DNA from 2 places in the Lysinibacillus sp. FSL W7-1291 genome. Region 1 is predicted to be linked to the other one. Evidence: predicted binding sites of a transcription regulator. Region 1 holds the regulator's gene; the other holds the start of a gene.

What was found. The regulator LexA, encoded in region 1, represses DNA repair genes until DNA is damaged. The targets are predictions, from matches to a motif close to CGAACATATGTTCG.
Region 2: NST76_RS15120 (carbohydrate kinase) is a predicted target of LexA. The motif match lies at 5,300-5,313, and genes of this name have one in related genera.

The regions. Positions count from the first base shown of each region.
Region 1 covers NZ_CP151994.1:1,219,664-1,228,863, reverse strand. Annotated here, with positions in the region: gene tkt (transketolase) at 1-1,201, opposite strand, end outside; gene NST76_RS05725 (DUF896 domain-containing protein) at 1,326-1,559, opposite strand; gene NST76_RS05720 (GNAT family protein) at 1,746-2,267, shown strand; gene def (peptide deformylase) at 2,536-3,111, shown strand; gene NST76_RS05710 (recombinase family protein) at 3,150-3,815, opposite strand; gene NST76_RS05705 (LysM peptidoglycan-binding domain-containing protein) at 3,812-4,126, opposite strand; gene lexA (transcriptional repressor LexA) at 4,293-4,910, shown strand; gene NST76_RS05695 (gamma-glutamyl-gamma-aminobutyrate hydrolase family protein) at 5,021-5,743, opposite strand; gene NST76_RS05690 (A24 family peptidase) at 5,777-6,529, opposite strand; gene NST76_RS05685 (hypothetical protein) at 6,597-7,286, opposite strand; gene NST76_RS05680 (PilN domain-containing protein) at 7,283-7,876, opposite strand; gene pilM (pilus assembly protein PilM) at 7,876-8,850, opposite strand; gene NST76_RS05670 (prepilin-type N-terminal cleavage/methylation domain-containing protein) at 8,963-9,200, opposite strand, start outside.
Region 2 covers NZ_CP151994.1:3,114,340-3,123,539, forward strand. Annotated here, with positions in the region: gene NST76_RS15100 (DUF2642 domain-containing protein) at 94-309, opposite strand; gene dtd (D-aminoacyl-tRNA deacylase) at 381-821, opposite strand; gene NST76_RS15110 (bifunctional (p)ppGpp synthetase/guanosine-3',5'-bis(diphosphate) 3'-pyrophosphohydrolase) at 857-3,052, opposite strand; gene NST76_RS15115 (pseudouridine-5'-phosphate glycosidase) at 3,257-4,171, opposite strand; gene NST76_RS15120 (carbohydrate kinase) at 4,176-5,267, opposite strand; gene NST76_RS15125 (MFS transporter) at 5,388-6,638, opposite strand; gene NST76_RS15130 (MarR family winged helix-turn-helix transcriptional regulator) at 6,828-7,286, shown strand; gene NST76_RS15135 (adenine phosphoribosyltransferase) at 7,738-8,250, opposite strand; gene recJ (single-stranded-DNA-specific exonuclease RecJ) at 8,286-9,200, opposite strand, start outside.

The DNA.
Region 1 (9,200 bases):
CATAATCGTCTGCAGAGAAATCGCCTGCACCCTTCATCGTTGTTTTATTGGAGCCAGCAAGGTCAGCGGAACCACCAAAGAATGAAGGAGTTTTCTTCGCAATGGCATTAATCGCGTCACCAGAAGAAGAACGTGTTGCTACAGATTTACCTGCCTCATATACTGGTAGCTCTGACGCAAAGTCCTCTGGTAATTCACCATTCATCGCTTTTTCAAATTGAGCCGCTAACTCTGGGAACTCTTCTTTATATGCAGCAAATTTAGCATTCCAAGCTTCCTCAGATTGTGCACCTTGTATTTCAGCAGCAGCATTAAATGTATCATACACTTCAGCAGGAATTTGGAATGGCTCGTGTGCCCATTCATACGCAGCTTTCGTTAAGACAACTTCATCTGTACCAAGTGGCGCACCATGTGAATCTGCTTTACCAGATTTATTTGGAGAACCAAAACCAATCACTGTTTTTACTTCAATTAATGTTGGTTTGCCAGTTGATTTTTTCGCTTCTTCAATTGTGGCATTAATGGCATCTACATCTGTACCATCAGCCACTTTTAAGTAATTCCAGCCATAAGATTCAAAGCGTTTTTGTACGTTTTCTGAGAATGACTTTTCTAAGTCACCGTCTAAAGAAATATCATTAGAATCGTAAAGTACGATTAATTTTTCAAGTTTTAAGTGACCAGCCAATGAAATAGCTTCAGCTGCTACACCTTCCATTAAGTCACCATCACCACAAAGGGCAAATGTGTAGTGGTCAACGATATCATGACCAGGTTTATTGTAAGTAGCCGCTAAATGACGCTCAGCCATTGCCATACCAACTGTCATAGCAATCCCTTGACCAAGTGGACCAGTTGTTGCCTCTACACCTACTGTATGACCGTATTCAGGATGTCCTGGTGTTAATGAATCCCATTGGCGGAAGTTTTGAATTTCTTCCATTGGTAAACCATAGCCTCCAAGATGAAGTAAGCTGTACAGAAGCATAGAACCATGACCAGCTGATAGTACAAAACGATCACGGTTATACCATTTTGGATTTGCTGGATTATGGCGTAATTGTTTTGTCCATAGCGTATAAGCCATTGGCGCCGCCCCCATTGGTAAACCTGGGTGACCAGAATTTGCTTTTTCGATAGCGTCGATTGACAAAGTTCGAATAGCATTAATTGCTAAAAGATCCGCGTGTTGAGTCATTATATTGTGACATCCTTTCTCGTCCTATATTGTTCTTTTACAGTTTAGTCAACATTGCTTTAGAAAACAATGCTTTTGTTATACTAATTGCGTTTTCATACATACTTTATTGAATTGTGTCACATTAATTTAGAAATTTATTTTTTTTAGCTTGTCTTACTTTCTCTGGTGTCACATCATTACCTTCTGCATCTACCACTTTTACATTTTCAATCGTATCTCGCATAGTCGCTCTAAACGTATCTAAGTACTCCTTGCGAAGTGCTGTTCGCTCCTTAGCCTCTGCTTCTGTTAATTGACCACTTTTGGCCTTAGCAGAAAGTTCATTAATTCGGTTAATTTTTTCCTTTGATAACATTGTTACACACCTTTCAATACCTAGCTTAATGACTTCAGTATGCAAAGTATAGCATGCTTTCCCTTAAAATGCAGTTATACCAACCCTTAATAACACTTCTTAGCCATAATTTACATGACTTCCAGATGTTAGTCGTGTATAACTAATAATAAAAGGAAAAAATTTATATTTATTGGAGGAAATTAAATGAACATCACAACACAGCGATTACTTATCCGAAAATTTGAAGCCCAAGATTGGCAGGCTGTTTATAGCTATATGTCTGATGAAACGGTGATGCATTATATGCCTGAAGGAGTTTTAACTGAAGAACAAGTCCAAAAATTTATAACAGAAAATAGCGCGGATCAAGCTAAGCATTTTGCCATTACTTTACGCGATCAACCAGAAGTTATTGGTCATTTAGTTTTTCATCGATGCTTTGGCGAACATACCTATGAAATTGGATGGGTATTGAATCCTGCTTATCAGCAACATGGCTATGCATCAGAAGCTGCTCAAGCCCTATTAGATTATGGATTTTCCAAATTGAAGCTTCATAGAATAATAGCAACATGCCAACCCGAAAATATAGCTTCTTACCGAGTGATGGAAAAGATCGGTATGCGGCGTGAAGGATTTTTTAAAAAATGTATACCGCATGGTGACAATTGGTGGGATGAATACTATTACGCAATCTTGCAAGAAGAATGGCATAGAACTCTATAAAATGACCGTGTTACATAGTAACAACATTTGGTCATTCAGTAAAAAGAGTATAAAATAAATGGCTAACACTTCAGACAAAACGGAGGGATAAACCTGAGGAGTATGATCAAAATGTTGAGAAACAAATTAGGGATAACCAAAGCTATACTTACGAAAGAATGCGGTGTTGTTAGACAGACAATTAATTGTATTGAAAATGATAAGTACGAGCCATTAGCTTTGAAGATGGCTAAAGTCCTCAATAGCCGTATTGATGAGGTGTTTATGTATGACTAAATTTCTTCCTGATTCGATCATTACCATGAAAGATTTTGTGAAAGAAGACTCGGTATTATTACGAAAACAAACCGAAGAAGTGACGACACCCTTAAACCAAGAGGATCGAAATACTTTATTAGCTATGCTGCAATATCTCAAAAACAGCCAAGATCCAACGCTAGCAAAAAAATATAAGCTTCGCCCTGGAACTGGGTTGTCTGCAAATCAAATAGGTGTAGACAAACGAATGTTTGCTGTACTATTTGATCATAATGAAATGGTGTTTATCAATCCCAAAATCATAAGTCATTCCCTCAATATGATTTATTTACCTGATGGAGAAGGCTGCCTGTCGGTTAATCGACCTGTCCATGGTTTTGTGCCAAGATACGAGCGTATTAAGGTCAGAGCATATGACATTGATGGTCAAGAATTCATCCTGCCGTTTCAGGGCTATGGGGCGATCGTTGTCCAACATGAAATCGATCATTTAAATGGCATAATGTTTTATGATCGAATAAATAAAGAGTATCCTTTTCAACTACCTACTAACATCATCATCGACAGTTTGGCTTCCTATCAATAGCATTTTTTACTGTGAATAAAAAAGATTAGCAGGCGATATTATTTGCCTGCTAATCTTTCTTGATGTTCTTGGAAGCGACGATGAACAGTCGCTTTACTTACTTCAAAGCCCAACCCTCGAAGCGTGATCGAAATTTCCTCAAAGGTAAATCCACGTTTGCGTAGCTTGACAATTTCATCTACAGGTAGATCCTTTCGCTCCTGCCCATAGGGATTCCCTCGGTTCGATAAATTATTTTCAGGACGATAGCCATTTTCTACAGCGCGTCGCATGCCTCGACGTATTTTAGCATTATGGATTCTTCGTTGATACTCCTCCACGATTGCTAAAATCTCAAGCAGCATCGTGTCCATTTCATTTAGTTGAACGGGTCCTGCATCGCGCATGGAAAAAACATCTGTTGCTGATTTTTGCAATAAATGCAACACAGCCATCCTTGCGTTCCCACGTCCTAATCGTGTTTCATCTTGTACAAAAAGGGCATTAATTCCCTTTTCTTTAATGAAATCAAGCATTTCAAGCAAGCCATCGCGTTCCACATCATAGCCGCTATGCTTATCCTTAAATACACCCTTTACCTCATAGCCTTGCTCTCTAGCGTAGCGCAGCAACTCTTCCTGTTGGCGCTCTAATGAGGAGCTTTGTGTTTCTTTTTCAGTACTTACACGGCAATAGACAACAGCCGACATTTGTTTATTCATCATTGTTCAGTTCTCGCAATTTCGATAGTATGGATGGGATTGGCTTGATCACCCAATACAGGAATAACTAGAGACTTTCCTGCCACAATTTTAATATCTGCTAATTCATTTTCTGTTTTGACCAGCTTAATCCAATCATCTGTACTCATCTTACCACGGTATTGCTCTGCTAACGACCACAAGCTATCCCCATGTTCAATTTGAATTTCTGCGTAATTAACATCTCCTGGATCAGTGATGTAAAGGTATCCTGCAAATAATAGACAAGCTCCTAATAAAATGGAGATATGTGTATTTTTCTTTAACCATGTCATAGTTACAACCCCTTTTCTAGAATGTTTGTTCGGAATGTATGTTCTCATAATAAAGCGAACAAACGTTTTTGTCAAACACTTTTCGAACCTATGTTTGCATACATGTTCGCATTCTGTTATACTATCAAATAAGAAGAATGATATTAGAAAAAAGAGGTGAGCACTCATGAAAAAAGTTTCGAAAAGACAAGAGGACATTTTGGCTTTTATTAAAGAAGAGGTACGAGCTAAGGGATATCCACCATCAGTACGTGAAATCGGGGAAGCAGTCGGACTTGCTTCAAGTTCAACTGTTCATGGTCATTTAGCTCGATTAGAACAAAAGGGCTTTATTCGTCGAGATCCAACAAAGCCACGTGCAATTGAAATTTTAGAGCCTGAAGAGTCTATTCAAAAGCAGCAAGTCATTCATGTACCACTTGTGGGGAAGGTAACTGCTGGTTCCCCAATTACTGCTATTGAAAACATTGAAGAATATTTCCCATTACCAGATACGTATGGCACAAGCGAGGATCAGTTATTCATGCTAGAGATTATGGGGGAATCTATGATTGAAGCAGGAATTTTAGACGGCGATTTAGTTATTGTGAAGCAAAAGGCAACAGCTAATAACGGAGATATTGTTGTAGCCATGACAGCAGAGGATGAAGCAACGGTCAAACGTTTCTTCAAGGAAAAAAATCATTTCCGTTTACAGCCTGAAAACTCATCTATGGAGCCTATTATCGTCGATCAAGTTTCTATTTTAGGACAAGTTGTAGGACTATATCGTCGTGTACATTAATCATTTAAAGTAGGTTTTGAGGATTATGTGTTCCTTCTAAGAGCATGTATCCTCTTTTTTACGCAAAAAAAGAATCCATATATGGTTGGATTCTTTGTACAGTCCCCCTGCTACGCTTCCTTTTTGAATTTTAAGCTAGCTTCAACAAAGGCTGAAAATAATTTTTGTGCAGGCTCATCTCCTGCTATAGCTAGTTCCTCGGGATGCCACTGAACAGCCAAGCAAAATGGCAACTCTTCATGAACAACTGCTTCGATAATGCCATCACTCGATTTTGCTGCTACTTTTAATTTCTCTGCTAATACATTAACTGCCTGATGATGAAATGAATTTACCGCTATTTTCTCTTGTTGTAAAATGGTCGCTAATAAATTCTCCTCCATAATTTGTACATAATGAGTAGCTACAGCTCGAGCAGATTGCTGTACATGCTTGAGCAGCTTAGTACTAAAATGGTCACTATCAATATCCTGAAATAAAGTACCACCTAGTGCTACATTTAGTATTTGAATGCCTCGGCAAATACCCAAAATAGGCATCTTTCGTGTGAATGCCGCTTCAATTAATGCTAACTCTACCGTATCTCTTGCTGGATGAATTTTCCCTAGTTTTGGTGCAGGCTCTGCCCCATACAGAAATGGATGCACGTCATAGCCTCCAGATAACAATAAACCATCTGTAAGGGATAGAATTTGTGTGGCATCCTCCTCTACGCCAAGTGGAATAATAAGCGGAATCCCACCTGCATCAATGATACTTTTACTGTAAGCAGCATTTAATCGAGAGGATAAATCATCTTCCACAAAGGCTGTAATGCCAATAATCGGTTTCACTTGCTTCCCTCCATATGCTTGAAGATTGAACAATTACCAAAAACCTAAATACCAATCGATTAATGAATCCCCATAAAAATAGACAATGATAGCGGCTAATGCAATAGAAGGTCCAAAAGGAATAGGTGTTTTTCTCCCCTGCTTGTTCTTCGTTAACACGACAAGCCCGACAATCATGCCGATAACTGCAGCTATAAATAATGTTAACAGTGTATGCATTGTACCAAGAACAAGTCCAATTAAAAAGAATAATTTAATATCGCCTCCACCCATGCCCCCGTTTGATATCACAGCAATACTATATAATATGCCGAAACCAACGACTGCACCTACAGCACAGTCCCACCAGGGTGTTAATGGCGACAATACTCGTCCAATAATAAGGAAGGGTAAAAAGAATAAAAGCACCTTATTCGGAATCAGCATATAGGCTATATCAGAAACAACAATGATGACTAATAATGAAATAAAAAATAGGGCTACTATAAACTCTATGCTCCAACCAAGCTGCCAATATGCAAAGGCAAACAATAATCCTGTTAATAATTCCATTACTGGATAAATCCAAGCTATTTTATTACCACAGCTCCGACATTTCCCCCCAAAAAACACATAAGATAAAACTGGCACTAAATCAAGCGCCGTCAGTTGCCTTTGACATTTAGTACAATGTGAAGGAGGTTGTACAATCGACTCCTTCTGTGGCACACGTAAGCCTACCACATTATAAAAAGAGCCAAAGACAAGCCCAAATAAAAATAGAAAGATTGTATAAGCCATTTCCAATTTTCTGTCCTCCTAAACTAATAGGCGCCCATACAGATGCAGTATGGAACGCCTATCAATGCAATTATTACTCTCCTTCGTAATAGAACGTCGTCACCTGGACGGTAGCTTGTAAAGTAAGATCCGTATCTTTTTCTAATTGATCCTGCTCTCCAGGCAATTTGAATTCGATAGTATCCGTTTTCATCACACGCTGTAATTGTTCAATTTCCTGTAAAAAGCTCTCTAGAGAATTAAAATCAAGCGCCCCAACCTCTAATATAAAAGTAATCAACTTTAAATTCGATGGTAAGGAATCCTTTGAAATAGATGAAATCGGTGAACTCGTAATCTTGTTATCCTGCTCACCATTAACCTCTTCTTCAGCTTGCTCCAACAGATTAAGGTCTTGCGATACATCTGATTGCGAAACAGCCGCATCATCATTTTGAACTGTTAATGACTTTATGCGTGTTCCTGTCACTTCCTCAATCTCAGCTAAATCTAGTATGATCTTTTCAACAGCTCTTGTTGTAGGTAGCTTCTGTCTTAACGCTAAAACATTGATAGTCGGCTGACCCTGCTCCTTGTCTAATTGAGCTAATTGTTCTTTTACACTAGAAATCTCTTGCTGTATCTGTGATACATGACTCTCTTTTGCTTCTACTTCATTTAATCTTGGTAATAATAAATAATAATAAAGCGCAAATAAAATAGAAACGATTAAAGTCAATAACAAGATAATAGATGAATTTTTACTACTCGTTAATTTATTCATGAGCGTCGTCCTCCAGCTAAATACATAAAGTCGATTGTCGCCGTAATGGACACTGAATAACGTGGTACTTCTTTAAATTTTTGTTCAGGCGTTAATTCCTTCTGTTCGCCAAGCTCTATATCAAAGTTTGACACTGTATTAATTTGTGCGTCTGTAAAAAAACTACTCATTAAAAGTCGCTCTACATATTTCGATATATCGGTCATCGTTTCAAAATCCACTTCAATAGTAACTGTATTTTCCCCAAAAACGTAGCTACGCAAGTACGTTTGAGTTGGTAGTAAAGTTTTCGTTTCATCAATTAATGGGGTTACAGGATAAGAAACACCTTGAATATAGGCAACAGATTCCTCCAATGATCCCTGATCAACACTTTGTCTTACATCTAACTCTTGCTGTAATTGTTCAAGCTGTGTCGTTAATGTCTTTTCCTCAGCAGATAAACGTGACAAATCACTTTTAGCTGTAAAAAATATAAATAGTAAATAAGCTACTATTAGACCCACTATGACAATTATCAAGCTATAAAAAAGCTTTGGTGAAGTAGACCGTTTTTCAAGCTGTGGTAAGAGGTTTATATCTGGAACCATTAATGAACCTCCTTCAAAGCTAAGCCTAGCAATGTTGAAAATTCTTTTTTAAAATAAGGAAAGAACTTTTCAATTTTTGCTCCATCAACAATCATCAAAGGTGTCTCTAAATTAGAAGATAATAAGGTTCCTATTGATTTGAGTAACGGGTTATCACCAAGTATTATGATTTCATCTACTGTTTTTTCCCCTTTATGTAAAGAAAACTTAAAGAAATTCATCATCCGATCAATTTCTAAAACCTGATCCATGACGACCATCTGGTAATCTTCGGTTTCACCATTGTAGAGAAATTGGTAGCTAAATTCATCGACTTTTTTGCCCTGCCATTGTGCCATATCTGTTTCAATCGATTGATAACGCAAAAACTCAACCTGTCCGTTTGAAAAGATACTAATGGAAAGTTCATTGATAGACCAATCAGCAATTAAATATGTTTTATTAGGCACTAACATTGACATATGTTCTAACAAACGTATATTGCATAAGGCACGAATATCGGCAGCTTCAGGGTCCAAGGAGACATCTAACAGCATTCCTACTATTTTCGTAATTTCCTCTGAAGGTGCTGCAAATAATATCGCTTTACCGTCCTCCGCATCGGGATCATAAACATCAATTAACGGGTCCTGAAAAGGTAAATGAATAGAATGGCCCAACTCCATTTCAGCATATCCTCGTAATTCCTGAGGTTTAACATCTTTAGGATGCTCGAAACTTTTTAATAAAACAGTTGTATCAGGCACAAACATACGAACAGCCTGTTTTTTTCCTGTCCACTTCACAACCTGTTCTTTAATAATTTCAAAAAGAGCCACCTCATCTATGATTGCTCCATTTTCAACAATATCAGCTGGTAAAGGATATTCATAGCCATGCCATTGACTAGGCTCAGGTCCTTTCGCCACAATCGCACGTAGCACATAATCCTTCAGTTCAATCGATACATGCGACTTTCTCTTTCTCTTAAACATGTGAAAAGACCTCCTTTTCCTATTCAGTATAAATGATTTTATCAATTAGTCATCCATTCCCCAGCCAGAAACGCAAGAAAATTATCGTTTCTGAATGGGTTGGGAGGACTGATTATTGAGTTTTAGTATTTTCTGTTTTTTTCTTATCTACTCCTGCACTTTTTAATAGTTTATTAAGTTCTTCTTCAAATATTGTTATTGCACCTGCAGTTGAGCTAACTTTGAGACTCTCTGTTTTAATCTCTTCAAATCTACCATATGAAATTGACCATTTTTTTTCACTTTCGTTATACGTTACTTTATCATTGCTTCCTAGCTCAATACCATCTACAAACGCTTCTAATTCATCT
Region 2 (9,200 bases), 1.9 Mb from region 1:
CTCCATATTCTAATAATTAAATTTGCTCATTATACCTTAAAATATAAAAAAGAACCTTCTATCATCTTTTATGATTCGAAGGTTCGTACTTCATCAATTTTTTGTAGTTTCCAATGTAACCCATACAATTTCCTCCATTCGAATGAAGAAAGGGGTACGATTCATCTCAAGGATCATATGGTCAGGTAGTATGGATAATAAAATACCTTTTTGCATCGTTTTTTCTGTTTGCACCACTACTGCCTGGCCAATCATCATGTTAAGTGTTTCGTATAAATATGGATTAGATCTACTCCCTATCTGCGTCAAGTTTAAGACACTCCTTCCTATAAAACTAACCATACTCATTAGTATATGAAGGATTTATAGGAAATGTTCCATTATTTTGATTCTAGAAGTATTGTTACTGGACCATCGTTGATTAGTGCAACATCCATCATTGCACCAAAAATACCTGTTTCCACATGTAAGCCGAGCTCACGCAATGCTTGATTAAAAGCTTCCCACAGCGGTTCGGCTACTTCTGGTCTAGCTGCACTGATGAAACTAGGACGATTTCCCTTTTTTGCATCCCCATACAATGTAAATTGTGAGACGGATAAAATTGCGCCTCCATGCTCTAGGATCGAATGATTCATTTTTCCTTCCGCATCTTCCCAAAGGCGTAAATTAGCTACTTTTTTCGCTAAATAAGCGACATCCTCATGTGTATCCTCATGTGTAATACCTACTAGAAGAACATAGCCATTATCAATCGCTCCTGTGACAGTTCCGTCAACCGTTACAGAAGCAGCTTTACTGCGCTGTAATACTACTTTCATGCATTAAAACCCCAATTCTATGTTGTTGCCAATCATTAATTGATGACACGCTGCACCGAATAAATATCAGGTGTTTGTTTAATCCGCTCAACAACCTTATGCAAATGTGAAATGTTTGAAATGGAAATCGTTAAATGAATTGTTGCCATTTTATCACGATCAGCACGACCACTGACTGCTAAAATATTTGTTTTTGTTTCACTAACAATTTGCATAATTTCATTTAAAATACCAGGTCGATCAAAGGCTGACACTTCGATATCCACTGGATATTCTTTTTTCTCAGGGATGATTCCATGCTCCCATTCCACTTCAATTAAACGTTCTTGCTCATCCTCAATTTGAATATTTGGACAGTCTGCACGGTGTACAGAAACACCTCTACCTTTTGTAATAAAGCCTACAATCTCATCACCAGGTACAGGCGTACAACAACGAGAAAGTCGAATAAGCATATTATCAATGCCCTTGACGATGACACCCGATTCCGTTCGTTTTTGCGGAATTGGATTTTTCATTTTTTGTTCGATTTTCTCTAAAGCTTCTTCCTGCTCACGCTCTTTACGACGTTTTTCCGCTAAACGATTAACCACTTGCTGTGCAGTAATGCCATTCACCCCTACTGCTGCATACAAGTCCTCCTCATTCGTATAGTTGAATTTATCACATACACGTTTGAGGTTTTCTGATGACATCGTTTCCTTTAAATCGAAATCCTGAGCACGAATTTCCTTTTCAATCATTTCTTTCCCTTTGATGATATTCTCTTCACGTAAATGTCGTTTAAAGAATTGCTTAATCTTATTTTTCGCCTGTGAGGATTGTGCTATTTTTAGCCAATCGCGGCTCGGACCAAAGGATTGCTTAGATGTTAAAATTTCAATGATATCGCCGGTTTTCAGTGGTGTATCAAGCGGCACCATTTTCCCATTGACTTTTGCCCCAATCGTACGATTTCCGACCTCTGAATGGACACGATAGGCAAAATCGATGGGCACAGAACCCGCCGGCAATTCGATGACATCGCCTTCAGGTGTAAATACGTAGACCATATCAGAAAATAAATCGAATTTTAAGGATTCCATAAATTCTTCTGCATTAGAAGATTCATTTTGAAATTCTAAAATCTCACGGAACCATGTTAATTTTTGATCGACATTTTGCTTTTGATGATCAACATTTTTGCCCTCTTTATACGCCCAGTGTGCCGCAATCCCGTACTCTGCAATTTTGTGCATTTCCTTCGTACGAATCTGAACCTCTAATGGATCACCATAGGGTCCAATAACGGTCGTGTGTAAGGACTGATACAGGTTTTGTTTTGGCATGGCAATATAGTCTTTAAAGCGCCCTGGCATCGGTTTCCAGAGTGTATGCACAATCCCTAAAACCGCATAGCAATCTTTAATACTATCGACAAGTACACGTATGGCTAATAAATCATAAATTTCATTAAATTGTTTCTTTTGGAGCACCATTTTTCGATAAATACTGTAAATATGCTTTGGACGACCATAGATATCTGCTTCAATTTCAACCTCATTAAGCTGTGACTTCATCTCAGCCATGACATTCTCTAAATAAGCCTCACGCTCATCACGCTTTTTCTTCATCAAACTGACAATACGATAATATTGTTGTGGGTTTAAATAGCGAAGTGCTGTATCTTCAAGCTCCCATTTTACAGTCGAGATTCCCAGACGATGTGCAAGTGGTGCAAAAATTTCTAGCGTCTCTTTCGATATACGTCGCTGCTTTTCAGCAGGTAAATGCTTTAACGTACGCATATTATGGAGACGGTCTGCTAGCTTAATTAAGATGACACGAATATCCTGTGCCATAGCTACAAACATTTTTCGATGATTCTCTGCTTGCTGCGCCTCTTTTGATAAATATTTAATTTTCCCTAGCTTTGTCACACCATCAACAAGCACGGCTACTTCTTCGCCAAATTCCCGTACCAAATCATCCCGCGTAAAATCCGTATCTTCGACAACATCATGTAAAAAACCTGCCGCTACTGTTTCCGGGTCCATTTGTAATTCAGCTAGAATACCTGCCACTTGTACTGGGTGAATGATATAAGGTTCACCAGAGCTACGGAATTGCTCAATATGGGCATCCCTTGCTAATTCATATGCTTTTTTCACGAATGTGACATTTTCATCATTCATGTAGGATTTGACTAACTCAAAAACGTCCTCAGGAGTCAAAATTTGCTCTTTCGCCATAACATGTCCACCTTGCTCGTCAAATTTTTCAGATTAGATATAAACTTAATTGTATAAAATTTTGTAGCCTATTGTAAAGAGACTGTGTCATTTAGTTTAGTTAATCTCGTGAACAGTTCGAAAAATGGAAAAAATATTCTTCTTTTTAATGAAAAAGACCCTTTGCGACAGGATGTCACAAAGGGTTCTTGTTTCGACAAATGATTAGTGTAATTGATTGTAGGCAACAGCAATTTTTGCGCCAACGACTGCATTGTTTTTCACTAATGCAATGTTCGCATCAAGACTTTTACCTTCTGTTAATTCTTTTACTTTACCAAGTAAGAATGGTGTAACGTTTTTACCTTGAATACCATTCTCTTCAGCTTCAGCTAAAGCTTTTTCAATAATGTTTGTAATAAATGCATGATCTAATGCTTCAGCTTCTGGAATTGGGTTGGCAATGACAGCGCCACCTTTTAACCCTAATTGCCATTTCGCAGATAGCATTGCTGCAATCTCCTCTGGTGTATCAAGTTGGAAGTTGACATCGAAACCACTTTGACGTGTGTAGAATGCTGGTAATTCATCTGTACCATAACCAACTACTGGTACCCCTTTTGTTTCAAGGTATTCTAATGTAAGACCAATATCTAGAATAGATTTTGCACCCGCGCAAATAACAGCAACATTAGTTTGTGCTAATTCTTCTAAGTCAGCAGAGACATCCATTGTTGTTTCAGCACCACGGTGTACACCACCAATACCACCTGTTACAAAGATTTCAATGTCTGCAAGTTCAGCACAGATCATTGTAGCTGCAACTGTTGTCGCACCTAATTTTTTTGTTGCAAGTAAGTAGCCTAAGTCACGACGTGAAGCTTTTGCAACGCCTTGTGAATTTCCAAACATCTCTAGCTCTTCATCTGATAAACCGATTTTGATTTTGCCATCTATTAAGGCAATGGTTGCAGGTACTGCACCATTATCGCGAATAATTTGCTCAACTTCACGCGCAGTTTTCACATTTTGTGGATATGGCATACCGTGTGAAATGATTGTAGATTCTAATGCCACGATTGGTAGACCTTCTGCTTGTCCTGCTTTTACTTCTTCTGATAATACGATGAATTCTTTCATGTTGTTATTCCTCCATTTCATTTTTTAACAAATCTACTGATAATTCAGGTCTTACTGTATAAGGAGATGCCAATGTATTTTTAGCATTTGTTAACCCTGCATCAATACATGTCTCAAAAGATTGACCTGTCAACCAACTGTGTATCACAGCGCTGACAAACGCATCTCCTGCTCCTGTAACATCTTCAATTTTGTTGATCACTTTCGCAGCGAAATGACGAGGTGTGATCGTCGTAGATGCTGCATAAACACCCTTGCTACCAGCTGTGATAATGACATGTTCAGCACCTAGTTGTAAGAGCTGTTGTAATGCTTTTTCATAATGGGTAGCGCTTTCAATTTTATGTCCAACAATTGTTTCTGCTTCATCCGTGTTACAAATAAACCAAGTTACACCTTGTAATGTTTCAGGTAGTCGATTCATTTTTGGCGAAGATACTGGCACAATGACTAATGGAATGGCACGAGCAATGGCTACTTGCTGGATATACGCCACTGTTTCTTTCGGGCAATTTAAATCCAAAATAAAGCAACCAGCATTCACTAGCATTGTTTCATGCTTTTTCAACAAACTCGGTAACAGCAGGTCATAAACCTCCATATTGGCTACAGCTAATGCTAGCTCACCTTGTTCATCCATAATAGCTGTATAGGAACCCGTAGAAGCCTCAGCTAGCTGCTCCACATAACGTAGATTCATAAAGGATTCCGAAGCTTCTTGGATCACTTGCCAATCAGCATCTTTACCAGCCGTTGTTAATAACGTCACTTGATGGTTTAATCTGCCTAAGTTTTCAGCAATATTTCGACCAACTCCACCTACACTAAAAGAAGAGCTGGCAGGGTTAGATGTTCCAAATTGAACATTGCCCTTCACATGGAATTTTCGGTCTAAATTAGCTCCCCCGATGCAAATAATTTCATTTTCCTCGGGTAAAATATAAGCACGACCTACAATTTTTCCTTGCTTTGTTAAACTAGACACTAAATTAGCAAGCACGGGACGGGACAGATTCATTGTATCTGCCATCTCTTGCTGAGACATAAACGGGTTTTGGCGAATTAAAGCAAGCACCGCCTGTTCTCTTTCATTCATAGCATCACCTTTTATTATATTTGTTTATATTGTAAACTTTTGTTTGTTAAATGTCAAACTAATATTGATAAAAAAAGTTGAACCTCTTTCTGTCGAGGTTCAACTTTTTTAGTCGACTGTTTATCCTTGCTGAGGCGTTTGTTTTTTTACAATGATAACGAATAAGCTTGCCAATGCACAGAATAGGCCAGCAAGGAAAAAAGCCCATGTGTAGGAATTGAAAAATTTATAAATTAACCCACCCCCATACGCAGCAACTGCCGCTCCTGCCTGATGTGAGGCGAATATCCATCCGTAAATAATGCTGCTTTTTTGCATCCCAAAAATTTGTCGTGTAATGCTGATAGTTGGTGGTACTGTGGCAATCCAATCGAGTCCATAAAAGATGCTGAAAATCGTCAATAAAACAAAGGAGCCTTGAGCGAGTGCATAAGGGAGTAGCAAGAGAGAAGCTCCCCTTAACAAGTAATACCAAAATAATAGCCAACGATTATCAAAGCGATCCGATAGCCAGCCAGAGACAGTCGTGCCTAATAAGTTAAACACCCCCATAAAAGAAAGAAGAGATGCAGCGGTTACTAGCGGAACGCCAAAGCTAATACAATATGACACAAAGTGAGTTCCGATTAATCCACTTGTCGAAAGACCACAAATGAAAAAGCTGCCTGCTAAGAGCCAAAATGCTTTGACTTTAACTGCCTCTGCTAAACCAAGAAATGCCATACTAATTGGATTCTTCTTGGGCTGTACTTGCGGCTCTTCTATAATCTCATCATGACCGTAAGGGGTTAGACCAATATCTTGCGGCTTGTTTTTAATAAACATAGCAATCATGACGAACATCATGGTACTCAGGAGTAGGATTAATCCCATTGCCCATCGCCAAGAATAATGTTCAATAATAATGGCTAGCACTGGCAGTAAAATTAATTGACCTGTGGCTGTACTAGCCGTTAAAATCCCAACTGCCAGCCCTCTGCGTTTAACAAACCAATGATTCGCTACATAGGGACTGAGCACCGTTAAAAAAAGGCTCGCACCAAGCCCAATGATACCTCCCCAAATAATGATTAACTGCCAGGATTGGCTCATCCAAAAGGTTAAGGTCATTCCTACTATTAAAGTAGACATGGCACTAAGCATCATTTTCTTTAAGCCAATGACTTCAAGCAGCGCCGCCATAAATGGTCCAGATATGCCATATAAAAATAAACTTACAGCAAATGCTAAAGCAATCGTTGAGCGATCCCATTGAAATTCTTTTTCGAGGGGATCCAGGAAAACACCAGACGATGACATTGTAATCCCTGCTACAATAATCGAGAAAAATGTGACAATCAAAATCAACCAGCTATAATGAACTCGCTTCATCCTAACACCTTCTTTTCTTGTGAGATGCATAACAAAACATGTATATACATGTTTTGCGATCTCTTCATTCCATTTATATGTATATACATGTATAATGATAATAATCGTTCCTATAGCTGTCAAGCAGTCTTTTCTAGCTCTTAGGTGTATACTTACAATTAGTAGAATCCCCTCAAAGGAGTACTGACGATGAAGAATCAACTTAAAACAATCGATTATACACAAATCTGTGTTTGTGCAAACCTTAGAAAAAAAACAAGGGTTGTCACACAATTATATGATAAGCTGCTACAGCCCACTGGTTTAAAGGTTACACAATATTCCATGCTGGCCCATATCGACCTTCAGCAAGCTGTCTCAATTAGCCGTTTAGGTGAAATTTTACAACTTGATCAAACGACTGTGACCCGTAATATTAATCTATTAAAGCAACATGGCTATGTTGAATTAAAGCGAGACACAAGCGATGCGCGCACTAAAAAGATTACGCTCACTGAAAAAGGATTAGAAAAGCTGCATGAAGCCGCACCCATTTGGCAAACGATTCAAGATAGAATCATCGAAGATATAGGAATCGAAAAATATGCAGATTTCTATGATACCTTGCGCACAATGCAGAAGATCATCCAAGCATATGATGAAGATTAAAAAGTACCTACTTTATTGGGCACTTCAAACTGCAAACAACAGCCATCGAAAAGTTCACCTCGATGGCTGTTGTCATTTTTTCTTCTAATTACTTACCAAATATAGAGTGGCATGATTAATATTTGGGCATCCATAAGCTTAGTAAGTCGTTTCTACTAAAGGGTAAATAGCAGCCTCTAATTTTCGCTCAAATGATATAAATTGATTAACCGTTACCATTTCTAATTGTTCATGTTTATTGATTTAATTTTCCGTCTTCAGCTTTCATCAGCTTAAAAGTTTACGGTTAATCAACACAGTAATAGGGAAAAAGTTGGATGGAGCGAGGAAAGCAGCTCGGCCCGTATCGTCTTTACTTTATTTCATTGTAAAAGAAAAAGACTGTAGGCAAACTCGTAATTTCTTGAGTTTGTCTACAATCTGAAGTGCCCACTATGGTAGACGCTTTCTCTTAATATTGAATAAGTGTTTTAATATTTAAATCTCCAAGCTTTGCACGACCATTTAATTCTAAAAGTTCGATTAGGAAGGCACAGCCTACTACCTGACCACCTAATTCTTCTACTAAACGAACAGTTGCTTCAACTGTCCCACCCGTTGCTAGTAAATCATCACAGATTAAAACCTTTTGACCAGGCTTAATCGCATCATGATGCATTGTTAACGTATCTTGACCATATTCAAGACCATAGTCTGCACTAATAACCTCACGTGGTAATTTACCTGGTTTACGAACAGGTGCAAAGCCAATTTCAAGTGCATAGGCAACTGGGCAACCGATGATAAAACCACGAGCCTCAGGGCCAACTACAATTTCAGCTCCCACTTCTTTTGCATATTCTACAATTTGGTCTGTTGCATATTTATATGCTGGTCCATTATCCATAATTGTTGTAATATCTCTGAAGCTAATGCCCTCTTTCGGCCAGTTTTCAACTGTTGTAACATATTGCTTTAAATCCATGTTATTGCTCCTCCTACGAAACGCTGTACGTCCGTTTATGTTAATCGTTCATCAAACCATTGTTTTAATTCTATATAAGGAGCATAGACAAGCTTTTGCTCCATCTCAATCTGTTCTGAACGTTGTTTGTAAGACGGTGCCTCTGTTAGTGCTTGTTTTGGGGCATTCACGTTGACAGTCGTCAGTCCACTCTCCATTTTAACAAAACCAAGCTCAAAAAACACCTGTGTCATAAATTTTAATACATCCAATGGCCAACCTGTATGCTTTGCTAAATCTGCTATATGCATATCAAGCGGAAAGGCTGGTCGATTTTTCAAAAATTTATAATACCAAGAAAATTGCTCACGAGTAGGTAAACCACTAAAGTATTGCGAATCAGGCATATAAAAATGCGCATAAATACGTGAAGGTGTCGTCTTCTGTAACACCTCTTCTAGTCTTTGAACTTGTTGTGGCAAATCTAAGAGCACAATATAATCACTTTGTTCCACATTGGATAGTGCTGGGTCAACTACTGTAATAGGAGCACCAATCAATGATTGATAATACGCCATCGTTGCTGGATGAAAGGCAATAAACTGTGCCTCATCCTTCGGTACCGTATTAAGCCAACGCGCAGTTTGACGGATACCACGAATATCAAATAGCTGCCATTCCGTTGTTTGGACATCCTCGATCATAAATTGGGCTTTTTTACGTCCCTGCCATTCATTAATTTGTAAATCGCCTATAAAGGATACTTTAATGCCATACGTTAATTCATCATGTAAATGCCCTTTATTAAAGCCGACACTATCTAATTTATCATAGCCATTTGTTAATTCCATTTTAATATGATTCTCAGCTGCTCCAATTTTACGCATAGATGAGATTTCAACATCCTCAAGTACGTAAACAGGCTTTGGAAAATCTGTTCCAAATGGTCCTAGTGCTGAAATTTCTTCAAT